DNA from 3 places in the Micromonospora sp. genome. Region 1 is predicted to be linked to each of the others. Evidence: riboswitches for the same ligand, from Rfam matches in the RefSeq annotation. Region 1 holds a riboswitch; each other region holds the start of a gene.

What was found. A riboswitch is a leader RNA that binds a small molecule or an ion and turns the genes downstream of it on or off. The one in region 1 is predicted to bind cobalamin.
Region 2: linked by a shared signal. The riboswitch ahead of bluB (5,6-dimethylbenzimidazole synthase) and the one ahead of cobN (cobaltochelatase subunit CobN) in region 1 are both predicted to bind cobalamin.
Region 3: linked by a shared signal. The riboswitch ahead of ACOJTC_RS15320 (ribonucleoside-diphosphate reductase subunit alpha) and the one ahead of cobN (cobaltochelatase subunit CobN) in region 1 are both predicted to bind cobalamin.

What each region holds. Positions count from the first base shown of each region.
Region 1 is NZ_JBMDWU010000452.1:742-6,611, reverse strand. It holds gene ACOJTC_RS24740 (hypothetical protein) at 1-108, shown strand, start outside; cobalamin riboswitch at 689-818, shown strand; gene cobN (cobaltochelatase subunit CobN) at 1,128-4,841, shown strand; partial or broken gene ACOJTC_RS24730 (ATP-binding protein) at 4,897-5,870, shown strand, end outside.
Region 2 is NZ_JBMDWU010000626.1:298-6,167, forward strand. It holds partial or broken gene ACOJTC_RS32730 (hypothetical protein) at 1-646, shown strand, start outside; gene ACOJTC_RS32735 (hypothetical protein) at 643-1,401, shown strand; gene ACOJTC_RS32740 (phosphotransferase) at 1,478-2,419, opposite strand; cobalamin riboswitch at 2,519-2,718, shown strand; gene bluB (5,6-dimethylbenzimidazole synthase) at 2,755-3,399, shown strand; gene ACOJTC_RS32750 (hypothetical protein) at 3,473-3,955, shown strand; gene ACOJTC_RS32755 (GNAT family N-acetyltransferase) at 3,942-4,241, opposite strand; gene ACOJTC_RS32760 (hypothetical protein) at 4,492-5,870, shown strand, end outside.
Region 3 is NZ_JBMDWU010000281.1:32,280-38,149, reverse strand. It holds gene ACOJTC_RS15320 (ribonucleoside-diphosphate reductase subunit alpha) at 1-2,308, opposite strand, end outside; cobalamin riboswitch at 2,429-2,642, opposite strand; gene ACOJTC_RS15315 (helix-turn-helix transcriptional regulator) at 2,671-3,558, opposite strand; gene ACOJTC_RS15310 (oxidoreductase) at 3,686-4,588, shown strand; gene ACOJTC_RS15305 (hypothetical protein) at 4,644-5,363, shown strand; gene ACOJTC_RS15300 (hypothetical protein) at 5,506-5,870, opposite strand, start outside.

The DNA.
Region 1 (5,870 bases):
AAGCTGGCCCACCGGCACGCGGTGCCACTCTACGAGGCGGCGAAGACCGGATACCCGGAGCGGATGCGGGCCTGGAACCGGGCCCACCCCGAGCGTCGCCTCCGCTGACCCCGCAGCCGCGCGTGCAGCGTGGCCGGGGTGGTGGCCCCCGTGGGATGTCGGCCCGTGGGATGTGGGTCCGTGGGGGTGCGGCCACGGCGGCGGGTGCGACCGCCGGCCGCCCCGGTCGCCTGCCACTGCGGGGCAGGGGTGTGGGGGTATGTCGTCGCGGGCCCTTTCGAGCTGATGACGGTGACGGATCGGCCCCGCGGGGTGGGACGACCCGTACCGCCAGGTCGGGGGTGGCCGGGGTGGCGCGGCACCGGATGGGCCTGTGACCGGAGGGCCTGCGGCACCGGAGGGGGCGGCCCCGTGGCACCGGGCCGGGGCCGCCGCCCTCAGGCTGCCCCGGCCCCGGGGTGTCGGGGGGCCCTACCCGGCGCGACAACCGTCCGGTCAGGTCGGCCGTGCCGGTCCCGAGTCGTTGACATCATCAGCTCGACAGCGTGCGAGAGAGGTGTCCCGACCGACCAGGGCCGTGCCGCCCGGATCAGCTCCGTGCCGCCCAGTTCCGCGCCGTCGCGGGGCCGGTGGCCGCCGTTGACCTCGGGGTGAGGAGTGTGGCAGCATTCGCGGCCTGACGGCAGTGAAGGAAGTCGGTGCGATTCCGACGCGGTCCCGCCACTGTCACCGGGGAGCGATCCCCCCTCGTGGGTCACGACCGTGCGTGCACGGTTGGAAGGCCGGGGGTGAGCGTCGATCCGGGAGCCAGGATACTTCGGCCGTCGGAGAACCCCAGGGCGTGGACACCCGAGGAGGAACCGATGACGCACAGCGTCACTGCCGACCCGATCACGGTCGGTGATTTCCGCATCACCGTCGAGCCCGCGCCGCCGCGCGCTCCCACCTCTCCCACCGTCGCCGGCCGTCGCCGGGGCGGTCGGCCTGCCACGTACCGCTGACGGCCGGTCCGGGTGCCCCGCCGCCGGCGGGGTGCGTCGGACCTCCGCCGCCGCTGACCGGCGTCCCTCCCGCCCCGCTCGGCCCGGCCCCGTGGTCGAGCCGGACGTCACTCTCCGGAGCCGAACGTGCGCATCCTGCTGCTGTCCACCGCCGACACCGATCTGCTCGCCGCCCGCGCCAGCGCCGCCGACTACCGTCTCGCCAACCCCACCCGGGTCGACGTGGCCGCCGTGCCGGCCCTGCTCGACGGTGTCGACCTGGCCGTCGTACGGCTGCTCGGCGGGCGGCAGGCGTGGCCGGACGGCCTCGCGGCGGTGCTCGGCTCCGGCGTCCCCACGATCGTGCTCGGCGGCGAGGCGGTGCCCGACGCGGAGCTGATGGCGGCCTCCACGGTGGCCTCCGGGGTGGCCACCGAAGCGCTGTCCTACCTGGTCGAAGGGGGCGCGGACAACCTCGCCCAGCTCGCCCGGTTCCTCTCCGACACCGTCCTGCTCACCGGTGAGGGCTTCGACCCGCCCACCCCCACCCCGCCCTACGGCATCCTCGACCACCACCGCCCGTCCACCCCGGTCGACGGGGCGGACCCGGTGGCCGGGCCGCAGGACGGCGGCGGGCGGCCCACGGTGGGGATCGTGTTCTACCGGGCGCACGCGCTGGCCGGCAACACCGGTTTCGTGCAGACCCTGGCCGACGCGGTCGACGCGGCCGGCGGCGAACCGCTGCCGATCTTCTGCGGATCGCTGCGCGGGCTCACCCCCGGCGACGGGCCGCTGGACCTCTTCGCCCGCTGCGACGCGCTCGTCGTCACCGTCCACGCCGCCGGGGGGACGGTCGCCGCCGATGCCTCCGGCGGGGGCGACGAGGACGCCTGGGACGTCGGCGCGCTCGCCGCCCTCGATGTGCCGGTGATCCAGGCGCTCTGCCTGACCAGCACCCGGGAGCAGTGGGCGGCCAGCGACGCCGGACTGTCCCCGCTCGACGCGGCCATGCAGGTGGCCATCCCCGAGTTCGACGGTCGGATCGTCACCGTGCCGTTCTCGTTCAAGCGGATCGACGCCGACGGGCTGTCGGTCTACGCCGCCGACGCCGAGCGGGCCGCCCGGGTCGCCGGGATCGCCGTCCGGCAGGCCCGGCTGCGCCACCTGCCCAACGCCACGAAGCGGGTGGCGGTCGTGCTCAGCTCCTACCCGACGAAGCACTCCCGGGTCGGCAACGCCGTCGGCCTGGACACCCCCGCCTCGGCGGTCCGGCTGCTCGCCGCCCTCGCCGACGCCGGATACCACCTCGGCGACGCGCCGCCCCCCACCGACGGGGACGCGCTGATCCACGCGTTGATCGCCGCCGGGGGCCACGACGTCGAGTGGCTCACCCCGGAACAGTTGGCCGCCGCCGAGGCCCGGGTGCCGGGGGACACCTACCGGCGCTGGTTCGACCAGGTGCCGGTCGACCTGCGGGACCGGATGCGGGAACACTGGGGTGAGCCACCCGGCCAGCTCTACACCGACGACGGGGACATCGTCCTGGCCGGGCTGCGGTTCGGCAACGTCACCCTGCTGATCCAGCCGCCGCGCGGCTTCGGCGAGAACCCGATCGCCATCTACCACGACCCCGACCTGCCACCCAGCCACCACTACCTGGCCGCGTACCGGTGGCTGGCCGCGCCGGTCGCCGACGGCGGCTTCGGCGCCGACGCGGTGGTGCACCTCGGTAAACACGGCACCCTGGAATGGCTGCCCGGTAAGGGACTCGGCCTGGCCGCCGACTGCGCCCCCGACGCCGTCCTCGGTGACCTGCCGCTGGTCTACCCGTTCATCGTCAACGACCCCGGCGAGGGCACCCAGGCCAAGCGGCGGGCGCACGCCGTCGTGGTCGACCACCTGGTGCCCCCGATGGCCCGCGCCGAGACCTACGGCGAACTGGCGAAACTCGAACAGCTGCTGGACGAGTACGCCACCGTGCAGGCCCTCGACCCGGCGAAGGTGCCGGTGGTCCGGGGGCAGATCTGGGAGCTGGTGCGCGCCGCCGAACTCCACCACGACCTGCACACCGAGGCGATGCCCGCCGCCGACGACTTCGACGACTTCGTGCTGCACCTCGACGGCTACCTGTGCGAGGTCAAGGACGTGCAGATCCGCGACGGGCTGCACATCCTGGCCGGGGTGCCCACCGGCGAGGCGCGGGTCAACCTCGTCCTGGCCGTGCTGCGCGCACCGCAGGTGTGGGGCGGCAGCCGGGCGCTGCCCGGCCTGCGGCAGGCCCTCGCCGCCGGCTACGGCCTCGACGAGCAGACGCTGCTCGCCGAGCCCGGGGCGCGGGTGGCGGTGCCGACGGCGTTGACCGACGTCGTCGACGGGCCGGCGGTCACCGCCGCCGACGCCGTCGACCTGATCGAAGGGCTGGCCCGGCGGCTCGTCCTCGGCATGGAAACCCTCGGCTGGGATCCCGACCGGGCCGACCCGGTGGTCGCGGAGGTGACCGGCGGGTCCTGCCCCGACGCCGCCGAGGTGCTGCGGTTCGCCGCCCGCGAGGTGGTGCCCCGGCTGGACCGCACCACCGACGAGATCACCCACACCCTCGGCGCGCTCGCCGGCCGGTTCGTGCCGCCCGGCCCCTCCGGGTCGCCCACCCGGGGGCTGGTCAACGTGCTGCCCACCGGCCGCAACTTCTACTCCGTCGACCCGAAGGCGATCCCCAGCCGCAACGCCTGGGACGTCGGGGTCGCGCTGGCCGACTCGCTGCTCGCCCGCTACCTCGCCGACACCGGGGAGTACCCGCGGTCGGTCGGGCTGACCGTATGGGGCACCAGCGCCATGCGTACCCAGGGCGACGACATCGCCGAGGTGCTGGCCCTGCTCGGCTGCCGGCCGGTGTGGGACGACCGGTCGCGGCGGGTCACCGGCGTCGAGGTGGTGCCGGTGGCGGAACTGGGCCGGCCCCGGGTCGACGTCACGGTCCGCATCTCCGGCTTCTTCCGCGACGCGTTCCCGCACGTCGTCGCCCTCCTCGACGACGCGGTACGGCTGGTCGCCGCCCTCGACGAGCCGGCCGGGGACAACTACCTGCGCGCGCACGTGGCCGCCGACCTCGCCACCCACGGCGACGAGCGGCGGGCCACCGCCCGGATCTTCGGCTCCACGCCCGGGGCGTACGGGGCGGGGCTGCTGCCGCTGATCGACGCCCGGAACTGGCGCACCGACGCCGACCTGGCCGAGGTGTACGCCGTGTGGGGCGGCTACGCCTACGGCCGGGGCCTGGACGGGCGGGAGGCGCGGGCCGACATGGAACGGTCCTTCGCCCGGATCGCGGTGGCGGCGAAGAACCAGGACACCCGCGAGCACGACATCGTCGACTCCGACGACTACTTCCAGTACCACGGCGGGATGGTGGCGATGGTGCGCCACCTGACCGGGTCCGCCCCGGCCGCGTACGTGGGCGATTCGGCGATGTCGCACGACGTGCGCACCCGCACCCTCGGCGAGGAGACCCGGCGGGTGTTCCGGGCCCGGGTGGTCAACCCGAAGTGGATCGCCGCGATGCGCCGGCACGGCTACAAGGGCGCGTTCGAGCTGGCCGCCACCGTGGACTACCTGTTCGGCTACGACGCCACCGCCGGGGTCGTCGACGACTGGATGTACGAGCGCCTCGCCGAGGCGTACCTGTTCGACGGGCAGACCCGGGAGTTCCTGGAGCGGTCCAACCCGTGGGCGCTGCGCGGCATCACCGAACGGCTCCTGGAGGCCGCCGAACGCGGTCTGTGGGCCGCCCCCGACCCCACCACCCTGGACCGCCTCCGGGAGACCTACCTGGCCACCGAGGGCGACCTGGAGGAACGACAGTGAGCGCGAGGAGTGAGCCGGGTTTGCGAGCCCCGCAGTCGCGATCGGAGGGGGCGCGGTGAGCGCGAGGAGTGAGCCGGGTTTGCGAGCCCCGCAGTCGCGATCGGAGGTCAGCTCAATGAGCGGGTTTCCCTTCTCGGCAGTGCTCGGGATGGACGACATGCGGTTGGCGCTGCTGCTCAACGCGGTCAGCCCGGCGATCGGCGGGGTGCTCGTGCGGGGTGAGAAGGGCACCGCCAAGTCCACCGCCGTGCGGGCCCTCGCCGCCCTGCTCCCGCCGGTGGACCGGGTCGCCGGCTGCCGGTTCGGCTGCGACCCGGCCACCCCCGACCCGACCTGCCCGGACGGCCCCCACCCGGCCGCCGCCGGGCACGAGGACCCGGCCGCCGCGCCGGTCGAGCGCCGACCCGCCCGGCTGGTGGAGCTGCCGGTCGGTGCCGCCGAGGACCGGGTGGTCGGCTCGCTGGACCTGGAGAAGGCCCTCGCCGAGGGGGTACGCGCCTTCGAGCCGGGCCTGCTCGCCGCCGCCCACCGGGGGGTGCTCTACGTCGACGAGGTGAACCTGCTCCACGACCACCTGGTCGACCTGCTGCTGGATGCCGCCGCGATGGGCCGCTGCCACGTCGAACGGGAGGGTGTCTCGGTCAGTCACGCCGCCCGGTTCCTGCTGGTGGGCACGATGAACCCGGAGGAGGGTGAGCTGCGTCCGCAGCTGCGCGACCGGTTCGGGCTGACCGTCGAGGTGGCGGCCAGCCGGGACCCGGTCGTCCGGGTGGAGGTGGTGCGCCGCCGGCTCGCCGCCGACGCGGACCCGGTCGGGTTCGCCGCCCGGTGGGCCGCCGCCGACGCGGAGGTGGCCGCCCGGGTGGCCGCCGCCCGGGACCGGCTCGACGCGGTGCTGCTGCCCGACGCCGCGTTGCGGCAGATCGCCGAGGTCTGCGCCGCGTTCGACGTGGACGGGATGCGCGCCGACATCGTCACCGCCCGGACCGCCGTCGCGCACGCCGCCTGGCAGGGCCGGGACCGGGTGAC
Region 2 (5,870 bases), on a different contig from region 1:
ACCGGTTCCGGAGCTGACCGGTGGCGCGGCCTCCGGCTGGACCAGCGCCGCCGGGCCGGTGACCGTGACCGACGACGAGGTGCGGCTGCCGGCCGTACCCGATCTGGTCGCCGTCGAACTGGACCTGGTCACCGCGGGCCGGGCGGACCGGATCGTCTCCCCCCGGCTGGCCCGGCTCTTCGCCGGCATCCGGCACGGCGGGCCGCGTTTCCAGATGCTGCCGTCGAGTTGGCAGGTCGACCCGGACGACACCCTCGCCAACGGGGTGGTCAACTGCGTCTCCGCCAGCCTGTATCTCGAACGGGAGTGCCGGGCGATGGGGTACGAGGCGTACGCCCGAGGGGGTTGGCTGATCGGCATGATGGACCTCGACCACGCCTGGCTGGAGGTGCGCGACGACGACGGCCGGATCAAGGCGGTGGACCCGGTGATGGCGCTGCTGGCCCGGCTGCTTCCCGGCGACCGGACCGCCTTCGAGGAGTTCTGCATCGGCTCCAGCCTCAACCGGGTGTTGCCCTGCGCGTGCCGGGCGGAGGGTCCGATGGCGGTACACCACTGCGGGGGCCAAACCCGTCCGCTCACGGTGGGCACCACCATCAAACCGCTGCGGCCCGGCCGACCCCGGGCTGATGGACCACTGCCGTGACCGTCGGGTCCAGGGTGTACCGCACGGGCACCGAGGCCCGCTATCCGGCCATCACCCAACGGGGCACCCTGAAACCGACCCAGCTGGTGCACCTCCTCGACGAGGTCTCCGCCGGCTGGTGGCGAGAGACGGCCGGACTCGACCGCTGGTCCTACTTCGAACGGCACCGGGTCCGCGCCGTGGTGCGGTACGTGCAGGCGTACACCCCGCCGGTGCGGGTGCTGCCCGGAGCGCCGCTCGACGCCGAACTGGCCGTCACCCTCGGCGTCGACCGGCGTGGCTGGTACGGCGGGCACGACGAGCTGACCCTGCGCGACGCCGACGGCACCGTGGTGGCGGTGTGGACCAGCCGGTGGACCTGGTTGGACGCCGGCGCCGGGGCACGACCCACACCGCGCACCGAGGCGCCCCCGGGCTTCGGCGGCGACTCGCCGCTGCTGCCGGAGCTGCCGCGACGACCCCGCAGCGGCGGAACCGAGACGGCGGCTTTCACCTTCAGCGACCGGGAGACGGATCTGAACGACCACGTCTTCTTCGCGTGCTACCTGGAGCGCGGCGAGAACGCGCTGGCCGACGCGGGGGTGCCGGCCGGCCGCACCGACACCAGCCGGTGCTGGTACCTGCGACCGGCGCAGGCCGGTCAGTCGATCACACCGGCGGTCACCGAGACCGCCCATGGGCACGTCGTCGAGCTGCGCTTCGGCGCGGGCGGCTTCCCGGCGGCGGTCTGCGAGTACGCCAGCATCGAGCGGTGACCGACCCGAGCCGGGGGAGGCCGGTCGGGATCGGACCGATGTCAGCCGCTCACCGCCGCCGGGATCGCCGCCGCGCTCACTCGCGGAACGCCTCGGTCGCGGCGGTCCGCCGGTTCCACATCGCGGCGGCCACCGGATCGCCCCAGCGCACGCAGAAGTCACGACACCGCAGGCACATCCGGACCATGGCCGCCTGCCGCTCGCCCCAGCCCGGACGCTCGCCGTAGCCGGTGAAGAGGTGATCGAGGTGATCGACCGCCAGGGGATGGTGCATCCGTACGATCCACTCGGTCCACGCGAGGTCCTCGACCGCCGGGCCGAGATGGCACAGCTCCCAGTCGATGACCGCCAGCACCTCGTCGACCGCCTCGTTCACCAGGATGTTCTGCGGGCCGAAGTCGCCGTGCACGATCACCTCGCCGGTGCCGGGAAGACCCGGCACCGTCGCGGGGTCGACGTCGGACAGCCGTCGCCGGGCCTGGCCGCACAGCCGCAGGACTGCAGCGGCGTGACCACCGTCCAGGGCGTCCTGCGCATGCCAACCGGCGACCTCCGCGACGGCAAGCTCGCCGTCGGGGGCCGCCCGGACCTCCGGGACGGGAAAGCTGCCGGCCAGCCCGGACAGTGCGGCCCGCTCGACCGTGAAGCGCTGTCCGGCATCGGGCCCCAGGTAGGACTTGCGCACCGTGCCGGCCACCCGGCTGGTCGCGTTGGTGTATCCGTGCGGCAGCCTCAGCTCCTCGTCGCCGGCCGTCTCGGTCATGCCGTTCTCCCTCTCCGTCGTTCGACGCGCCCGGACCGGACGGACCTCGCCGGCACCGGCTCGTACGGTCGCCGCGCCGCCGTCGCGGACCACGACATCACGTCCCGAAGCCACGGTCTCGAACACCGTGTCGCTGCGCAACGGGTCCGGCACCTCGACCCCGACGTGCTCCTCCCGCCGCACGGGAGTCCAGCGACCGAAGCGCGCCTCGTCGTAGGCCTGGCAGCCGGCCACCTCGGCGAGGACGTCGCACACCCCGGCGTCCCCGTGGACGCCGGAACACGGGGACCCGCTGCGTGTGCTGTCGGGTCGGGCCGTGGCCGGCCGGCGTCGGTGGTGCGGGTTAGCATCGGCGACGGCATGATCGTGCGAGGTGCCCCGCGCATGCGGGGAGAATCGGGAAGCCGGTGTGATTCCGGCACGGGCCCGCCGCGGTGACCGGGGAGCGACCGTCCAGGCGCGAGGAGCGCAGCCACTGGCCCAAGGGCTGGGAAGGCGGACGGGTAGGCGTTGATCCGGGAGTCCGAAGACCGGCCTCGCGTCGAGCGCCCACCCGTCGGGGGTGGGCCGAGCGCAGCGGGAGCCTGCCTGTGGAACTCTACGACGCCATCCACCGCCGCCGGGACGTCCGGGCCGAGTTCACCGGGGAGCCGGTGCCGGCCGACACCCTGCACCGGATTCTCGACGCCGCGCACGCCGCGCCCAGCGTCGGCAACTCGCAGCCGTGGGATTTCGTCCTGGTCCGGGACCCGGCCGTCCGTCGCCGGTTCCATCGGCACGTGCAGGCCGAGCGGGCGACGTTCGCCGCCACTCTGGACGGTGCGGCGGCCGAGCGGTTCGCGCGTATCAAGATCGACGGGGTGCTGGAGTCGACGCTGTCGGTGGTCGTCACCTACGACCCGCAGCGCGGCGGCCCGGCGGTGCTCGGGCGGCACGCCATCGCCGACGCGGGCCTCTACTCGGTCTGCCTGGCCATCCAGAACCTCTGGCTCGCCGCCACCGCCGAAGGGCTGGGCGTCGGGTGGGTGTCCTTCTACCGGGAGCCGTTCCTGGCCGAGCTGCTGGGTGTGCCGGCCGGAATCCGGCCGGTGGCCTGGCTCTGCGTCGGGCCGGTCACCCACCTGGAGGCCGTGCCCGATCTGGAGCGGCACGGGTGGCGGCGGCGCAGGCCCCTCACCGAGGCGATCCACCACGACCGGTGGCTACGGCGGGGGACCGACCAACCGAACAGCTAATTCGGGTACGTCGATGCGACAGCTAGGCTGGCGTCGCACTGAGTCATCGCTCGGCTACGTTGGGAGGAGTTTCATGCGTACCACCGTCAAGGTGTTGGCGGCGTCCGCGCTCGCCGCCCTGAGCCTCGCCGCCGCCGGCGCCACGCCGGCTCTCGCCGCCGCCCCGGCTCCCTTCTGCGAGTCCGGCGCGTCGCAGTTCTACTGCGACGCCAGCAGCACCGGCACGACGACCTGGAGCATCACCTGGTACTCCGGCAGTGTCGGCACCTTCACGACCGCCGGGCCGACTCTCTTCGCCACCTGCCCGGCCAGCAACCTCGGCCACCCCGTGCGGGCCAGCTACAGCTACGTCGACGGCGGCACCACCCAGTACAGCGGCACCACCCAGTTCATCTGCCGCAGCGGCTCCTGGCAGTCGGGCCGTCCCGCGACCGGCGTCCGCGCGGGTGACGCGCGTCCGCCGGACGGGCTCTGGTGTGACCACCACCCGGGCGTCGACGCCGGACTTTCCGGGACCACCGGCACCGACGACCGGACGCCGGTCACGTCGTGGTGATGGCCGCAGCTCGTGAGTAGCTGTACAGGATGTATCCCCGGTAGACGGCGGCGTGGAACAGGTAATGCGCGATGCCCACCATCTCACCGTCGCGCCGTGCGCAGATGCCCCGGATCTGTTCGCCGTCCACCAGGCGCTGCCACGTGCGTTCGTAGCCCTCGTCGTCGACCTCGGTCGCGGGTCGATCCGGCCGGCCCGCCCAGTGCGCGGGGAAACGCCGGGTCAAACCCTCCCACTCTTCGCGGTCACGTCCAGTCAACGAGTCGATGCTCACCACGGCCGCCATCCTCGCATCACCTCCCGCACTGCGGAGGGCGTCGGACGCGGTGTCCGGCGGACCGGACGCCACCTCGGTGCACCAACACTGCCGGGTGGGCAGGTATGGGTTTGTATGGGGATCCCCCGCACGGCCCGACGTCACGCGACGCTCGTCGGCGAGGCCCGCCCCGAGGGCGGGCGCCGAGCTATTCCACCTGCGGTGGGAGGGAACGATGATGAGATTGCTACCGCGAGAACACCGGTCACCATCCGGGCTGGTGGGCATCACGATCGCGGCGGTCCTGCTGGGGATGGGGGTACAAGCCAGCGGGGAGGGGAGGCCCCCGGCCGCCCAGGGGGATCTTCAGGACTGGCATTCGACGATGGTGAAGGTGCCGCGGCCGTCGGCGCAGGGGTGCTTCACCGCAGCCTATCCCGAACTGGTGTGGCAGAAGACCGGGTGCGTGGCCCCGCCCTCGGCTCCGATGGCCCCGAACCTCGAACAGGCTCCCCGGCGGGACGTCGGGGGCGGGATCGGGATCGTGACGGGAAGGCCGACGGGTGCCGGTCCGATCACCCGCGCGTCCGGCAGTTTCGAGAAGGTCAACCAGCAGAACCTGAGCGTGACCAGCGTCCCGACCGACGGGCCGACCATGCCGGGCAGCTACTCGTTCCAGCTCAACACCAACCACCTCCGGGTCCAGGAGTGCAACGGTTCACCGACCGCCGGCCTGTGCCGGGGCTGGAAGCAGTTCGTGTTCGCCAACGACGGCACCAGGGGCGGCAATCCCAACCCGGATCCCAGCCCCAGCCGCCTCTACGTCGAGTACTGGCTGCTGCACTACAACCCGGACCCGGGCCAGCCGTGCCCACCGGGGTGGACCGAGGCACCGGACGACTCAGAGACCCACTGCTCGCGCAAGACCGACGCGATCCAGCTGCCCTACCTGCCGATCCAGAGCATGGCGAAGCCGGCCCTGCGACTGGACGGCTCGGTCGCGAAGACGGCCGATGGGCAGGAGACCGACACCGTCACCTTCAACGACGGGTCGGGGCGGATCTACTCGTCCACGGGAGCGGGCATCCTCCACGCTCTGCCACCGGATCCCCAGGAACCCGCCTCGGAGTGGACGCAGGTCGAGTTCAACGTGTTCGGCTACGGCCACGGCTCAACGGCGAAGTTCAATCCCGAGGCGAGCTTCAACGTCCGCACGACCGTCGAGGACGGCAGCCCGGTCAGGCCCGACTGTCAGAACTTCGGCTTCAGCAGTGAGCGGAACAACCTCAACTTCGGCCCCCCGGGTCCGGTCCCGTCGAGCCCGGCGCCGGCCGTCGTCATCAACGAGTCGGTCCAGGGTCCGGCGGCGGCGTCGGCCTGTCGCATCGCCGCGGTCATCGGCGACACCCACCAGTACACGTTCGGCGGTCTGTTCTACGACTTCCAGGCCACGGGCGACTTCGTCGAGGCCCAGGCCGGTTCGACGTTCGAGGTGCAGACCCGCAAGGCGCCCGGTGGCTCGACCTGGCCCAACACCTCGGTCAACCGGTCGGTCGCGCTGAGGATGGGCAACGCGAGGCTGGCACTGTGCGACGGGACACGGCTGGTGGTGAACGGCACCACCACCAGCCTGCCGACCGGCGGGTCACTGCTGCTGCC
Region 3 (5,870 bases), on a different contig from region 1:
CGACTGGGGCGACGGTGACGGTGGCCTGCTGGATCCGGGTCGCCGGACGCGACCGCAGGTAGTAGGTGGTCTTCAGCCCGGACTTCCAGGCGTACAGGTACATCGAGGACAGCTTGCCGATGGTCGGCGCGCTGAGGAACAGGTTCAGCGACTGCGACTGGTCGACGTACGGCGCCCGCGCGGCGGCCAGGTCGATCAGCGCCCGCTGCGGCAGCTCCCACGCGGTCCGGAACAACTCCCGCACCTCGGCGGGCAGGTCGACGATGCCCTGCACCGAACCCTCGGCCCGCTTGATCTGGTCGCGGATCTCCGCCGTCCACAGGCCGCGCGCCTTCAGCTCGCGGACCAGATAGGTGTTGATCTGCAGGAACTCCCCGGACATGGTCTCGCGTTTGAACAGGTTGGACACCTGCGGCTCGATGCACTCGTAACAGCCGGCGATCGACGCGATCGTGGCGGTCGGGGCGATCGCCACCAGCAGCGAGTTGCGCAGGCCGTGCGCGGCGATCCGGGTGCGCAGCGCCGCCCACCGCGCGGTCTGGGTGGGCTCGACCCCCCACAGGTCCGGGTGCAGGTCACCCCGGGCCGCCCGGGTCTGCGGGTACGCCGGGTGCGCGCCGAACCGTTCGGCCAGGCCGGTCGAGGTCTCCAGGGCGGTCAGGAAGATCTCCTCCTGGACCCGGGTGGACAACTCCCGGGCCCCGGGCGAGTCGAACGGCAGCCGCAGCGCGAACAATGCGTCCTGCAGCCCCATCAGCCCCAGCCCGACCGGCCGCCAGCGCGGGTTCGACGCCGCCGCCTGCTCGGCCGGGTAGTAGTTGATGTCGATCACCCGGTCCAGGAACACCACCGCCGTCCGGACCGTTTCGCGCAGCCTGTCCCAGTCGACGCCGTCGTCGGTGAGGTGCGCGCCGAGGTTGACCGAGCCGAGGTTGCACACCGCCGTCTCGGTGTCGCTGTTGACCTCCAGGATCTCGGTGCACAGGTTGGACAGGTGGATCGTGTTGCCCGGCACACCGGTCTGGTTGGACAGCCGGTTCGCCGGGTCCTTGAACGTCATCCACCCGTTGCCGGTCTGCGCCAGGGTGCGCATCATCCGCCCGTACAGGTCCCGGGCCTTCACCGTGCGGACCGCCTTCTTCTCGGCGACCCGGTACGCGGCGTCGAACTCCTCGCCGTACAGGTCGGGCAGCTCCGGGGCGTCCGACGGGTCGATCAGCGACCAGTCGCCGTCGGCCTCGACCCGGCGCATGAACTCGTCGGGGATCCAGTTGGCCAGGTTGAGGTTGTGGGTGCGCCGGGCCTCCTCACCGGTGTTGTCCCGCAGCTCCAGGAACTCCTCGACGTCCGGGTGCCAGGGTTCCAGGTAGACGCAGGCCGCCCCCTTGCGCCGGCCGCCCTGGTTGACCGCCGCCACCCCGGCGTCGAGGGTCTTCAGGAACGGCACGATCCCGTTCGACCGGCCGTTGGTGCCCCGGATCAGCGCCCCCCGGCCGCGCACCCGAGACCAGGAGATGCCGATGCCGCCGGAGAACTTCGACAGCTTCGCCACCTGGTGGTAGCGCTCGTAGATGGAGTCCAGTTCGTCGCGCGGCGAGTCGACCAGGAAACACGACGACATCTGGGTGTGCCGGGTGCCCGAGTTGAACAACGTCGGGGAACTCGGCAGATAGGCCAGCGACGACATCAGCCGGTAGAACCCGACCGCCTCGTCGGGCGTGGTGGACAGCCCGCAGGCCACCCGCAGCAGCCAGTACTGCGGGGTCTCCACCACCAGCCGCGACTGCGGGTGCCGCAGCAGGTAGCGGTCGGCCACCGTACGCAGCCCGAAGTACTCGAACCGCAGGTCACCGGCCGGGTCGACGGCGTCGTCGAGTTGGCGTGCGTGCCGGGCCACGAACGCGGCGGTGTCGTCGGCGATCAGGCCGAGGCCGTGGGCGTTCCGGATGGACTCGCTGAACGAGGTCACCGCCTGCCCACGGACCTCCTCGTCCACGTAGGCGGCCAGCAGCCGGGACGCCAGGCGGGAGTACTGCGGTTCCGTGCCGATCAGCTCCGCCGCCGTCTGGATCGACAGCTTGTCCAGCTCGGCCGTGGTCGCCCCGTCGTAGAGGCCGCTGATCGTCCTGGTGGCCACCCGCAGCGGGTCGACCTCGTCCAGGTCGGTGGTCCACCGGGCGACGGCCGTGACGATCCGGTTGACGTCCACCGGCTCGGTGTCGCCGTCGCGCTTGCGGACCCGCATCGCGGGCCGGCGTGGCTCCGCGCCGTCGACGTCGGACGGTGGGCTCTGCGCTGTGCTCGTCATGACCTCTCCTCGCTGTCACCGATGGCCATCGGGACGCGGGAGGACGCCGACGGGCGCGGCACGGCGGCCGGCCCGGGTGCTGGCGTCGGTCGTCCCGCGCGACCTCCGACCGCCGCGCGCAGCAGCGCACGGCGCACTGGCAGGTCTTCGGACTCGTGGGCGTGACCGGGGTCGGTCGCCTACTGGCCGTCGCTTCCCGGACCTCGCGGTCCAGTGCTCGATGACGGCGGTCGTTCCCACTTACCGCTGCGGGGCAGTCCCGGATTTCCACCGGGTTCCCTGTTGCCTCGACCGGACCACCGGGCCCGGCCGAACCAGCTGCGTGGCACACCATATATGGCGTAGATGGGGGAGAGGCAACACTAGATGTCGCGTCGGCGTGTCGGATAACTCTCATCCGACCGCCCGGTGGCCCGCAGTGACGCCAGCAGCCGCAGCGCGTCGGCGTCGGCGCTGCCGGGCTCGGCGGTGAAGACCAGCATGACCGGGCCGGGGTTTCCGGGCAGCGGGTAGGTGTCCCAGTCCAGGACGATGTCACCGACCTCGGGGACCTGGAAGGTCTTGGTGCCGCTGACCGACCCGCGTACGTCGTGCCGGGCCCACAGCCGCCGGAACTCGGCGCTGCGGATGCTCAGCTCACCGACGACGGCGGTGGCCCGGGGGTGGGTGGGGTCCGTGGCCACGGCGGCGCGCATCATGCCGATGTAGTCCATGGCCTGCTGCTCCCAGGACGCGCAGCGCCGCACCGGGGTCGCCGCCTCGTCGAACATCAGCAGCAGCATGTTGAGCCGGTCCGGCGGGTGGTCCGCCGGATCGCCGAGCAGCGCCACCGCCCACGCGTTCCAGGCGAGCAGGTCCAGGTGCCGGCCGAGCACCACCGCCGGGGTGTCCAGCACCCGCAGCAGCCGCCTGGTGCTCTCCGGCACCCGCTCCGGACCGTGGTCGACCCGGGCGGGCGTCGGCCGGCGGGCGGCGCGGGCCAGGGTGAACAGGTGCCGGCGTTCCGCGTCGTCGAGGCCGAGCGCGGCGGCGAGCCCGTCCAGCACGTCGTCGGACGGGCGCACCTCCCGGCCCTGCTCCATCCGCTGGTAGTAGTCGGTGCTCAACCCGGCCAGCAGCGCCCGCTCCTCGCGGCGCAGCCCGGTGACCCGGCGTCGCCCGCCCGGCTCCAGGCCGACGTCACGGGGGTGCAACCGGGCGCGCCGGGCACGCAGGAAGTCACCGAGTTCACGGGCGTACGGACGGGTCATGTCGCCAGTGTGGCGCGGCCCGGACCGGCGTGGGTAGGTCTGCGGGACCTAGGCAACCGGGTGCGACCGGCCCCGCCCGGTCGGGCCCTAGCGTCGGTGGTCCGATCCGACCGTCAGGGAGCAGCAGATGACCTGGACCGCCGACCACATCCCCGACCAGCACGGCCGCACCGCCGTCGTGACCGGCGCGAACTCCGGCCTCGGCCTGGTCACCGCCACCGCCCTGGCCCGGCGGGGCGCCCGGGTCGTGCTCGCCGTGCGCGACACCGCCGCCGGCCGGCGGGCCGCCCACAGCATGGGCGGCGACGTCGAGGTACGCGAGCTGGACCTCGCCTCCCTGGCCTCGGTACGGGAGTTCGCGGCGGCCCAGGCCGCCCACCCTCCGGTGCTCGACCTGCTGGTCAACAACGCCGGCGCGGTGCTGCTCGGCCCGCGCCGCACCAGCGTGGACGGCCACGAGCTGCACCTCGCCACCAACCTGCTGGGCCATTTCGCGCTGACCGGTCTGCTGCTGGGCAACCTGGCCGCGGCGCGGGCGGCCCGGGTGGTCAGCCTCAGCTCGATCACCCACCGCAACGCACACCTGGACTTCGCCGACCTGATGGGCGAGCGCGTCTACCGGGGCTCCACCGCGTACGGCAGGTCCAAGCTCGCCACCACCGTCTTCGGCATCGAACTGGACCGCCGGCTGCGTGCCACCGGATCGCCGGTGCTCAGCGTGCTGGCCCATCCCGGTGTCACCCGCACCAACCTGACTCCCCGGGCCTGGTCCCACCAGGGTCGGCGCGGCCGGATGATCGCCCGGCTCGGCCTGCTGGCCACCCAGCCGGTCGAGCAGGGTGCGCTGCCCCAACTGCGCGCCGCCACCGACCCGCAGGTCCAGGGCGGCCAGTTCTTCGGCCCGGCCCGGTTCTTCCAGACCCGGGGGCCGGTCACCGAGGTGCGGGCCAGCCGGGAGGCCACCGATCCCGCCGTCGGCCGGCGGCTGTGGACGGCCGCCGAGGAACTGACCGGCGTGCGCTGTCTCTGACGGCGGGCCGCACTAGCATGGCTGCGGTCGGTGAGGGCGGCGGAGACGAGGCGACATGGGATGGCTCGGGCGGGTGCTGGGCGGCGGGGGCCGGCAGGTCCAGGAGGATCCGGTCCGGCAGGCGGCGCTGTCGGCCGAGGTACGGCAGCGCTTCGGCGCCCACCTGGCCGTCCGACCTGCCGAGCAGGTGGCGGCGATGGTCGGGCTGCTCGACGACGGCGACGGCCTGGCGGTGGCGGCCGGCATCGTCGGTGAGTTCGCCGACGCGGCCCACGCGGACCTGCTGGCCCAGACGACGGAGCTGTACCGGCGTACCGGGCACCGGTTCCCGGTGGACCGGCGCAACTACCGACCGTTGTGGCGTGAGGCCGGTGGACGGCTGCACTGGCCGCTGTTCGCGCTGCCGGGCGGCCTGCACCCCTACGTGCACGTCGCCGCCGCCACCACGGTCGTCGGCACCCGGGCGGCGCAGTTCGTCCGGGCGACCGACCCCCATCCGCTGCTCGCCCGCCTGTTCGAGGTGCTCGACCTGACCACCTGCGGCTGGGAGTACGGCCGGGTGCGGGTGGACCACGACGGGGCATCGCTGGTCGGTCGGCTGATCTCCACCACCCGCGACGTCCGGGCGGCGATGAAGGAGCCCCCGTCGCTGCCGCCGTCGGTGCGGGAACTCATGCGTACCAACCGGGCGGTCGACGTCTTCGACCTCACCGGCGACCGGGTCGTCGGCACGATCAACGTGGGTGGTGAGCTGCGCCCGGCGCTGTTGACCTGACGCCGTCGGGTCGACCTGCGGGGCCGGCCCGCCCGAGGTGGACGCGGTTGCCGTCCACCCCGGGCTGCCGGGTCCCGTCACACCTGCGCACCGCTCGAAACGTCGAGGGGCACGCCGTGCCGGGCCGGGCCGGCAGCCCCGGTCAGGCGACGCGGTGCGGGGCGAGCCCGTTGGAGCAGTCGGCGATGGTGACGGTCTGCGAGAAGCGCAGCGCGTCCCGGCGGGCCCACCCGTTGATCCCGGTGGAGGTGTTGCGGACGAAGAACCACAGGTCGCCTGTCAGCGTGGCGCAGTGGACGTCGATGTTCTGGCTGGGGTAGCCCTGGCCCCTAGACTGGCAGTCCCGGTGCGGGTAGGCGTGGATGTAGGTCCCGTCGCCCCAGGAGATCCCGCCCCCGCTGTAGAGGTCCGGGTGCTGCCCGTGACCGTCGCAGTGCGCGCTGGCCGGGCTGGCGGGCATCAGGGCCAGCACCGAGCCGCTCACCGCGAGCGTCAGCGCTGAGGCGA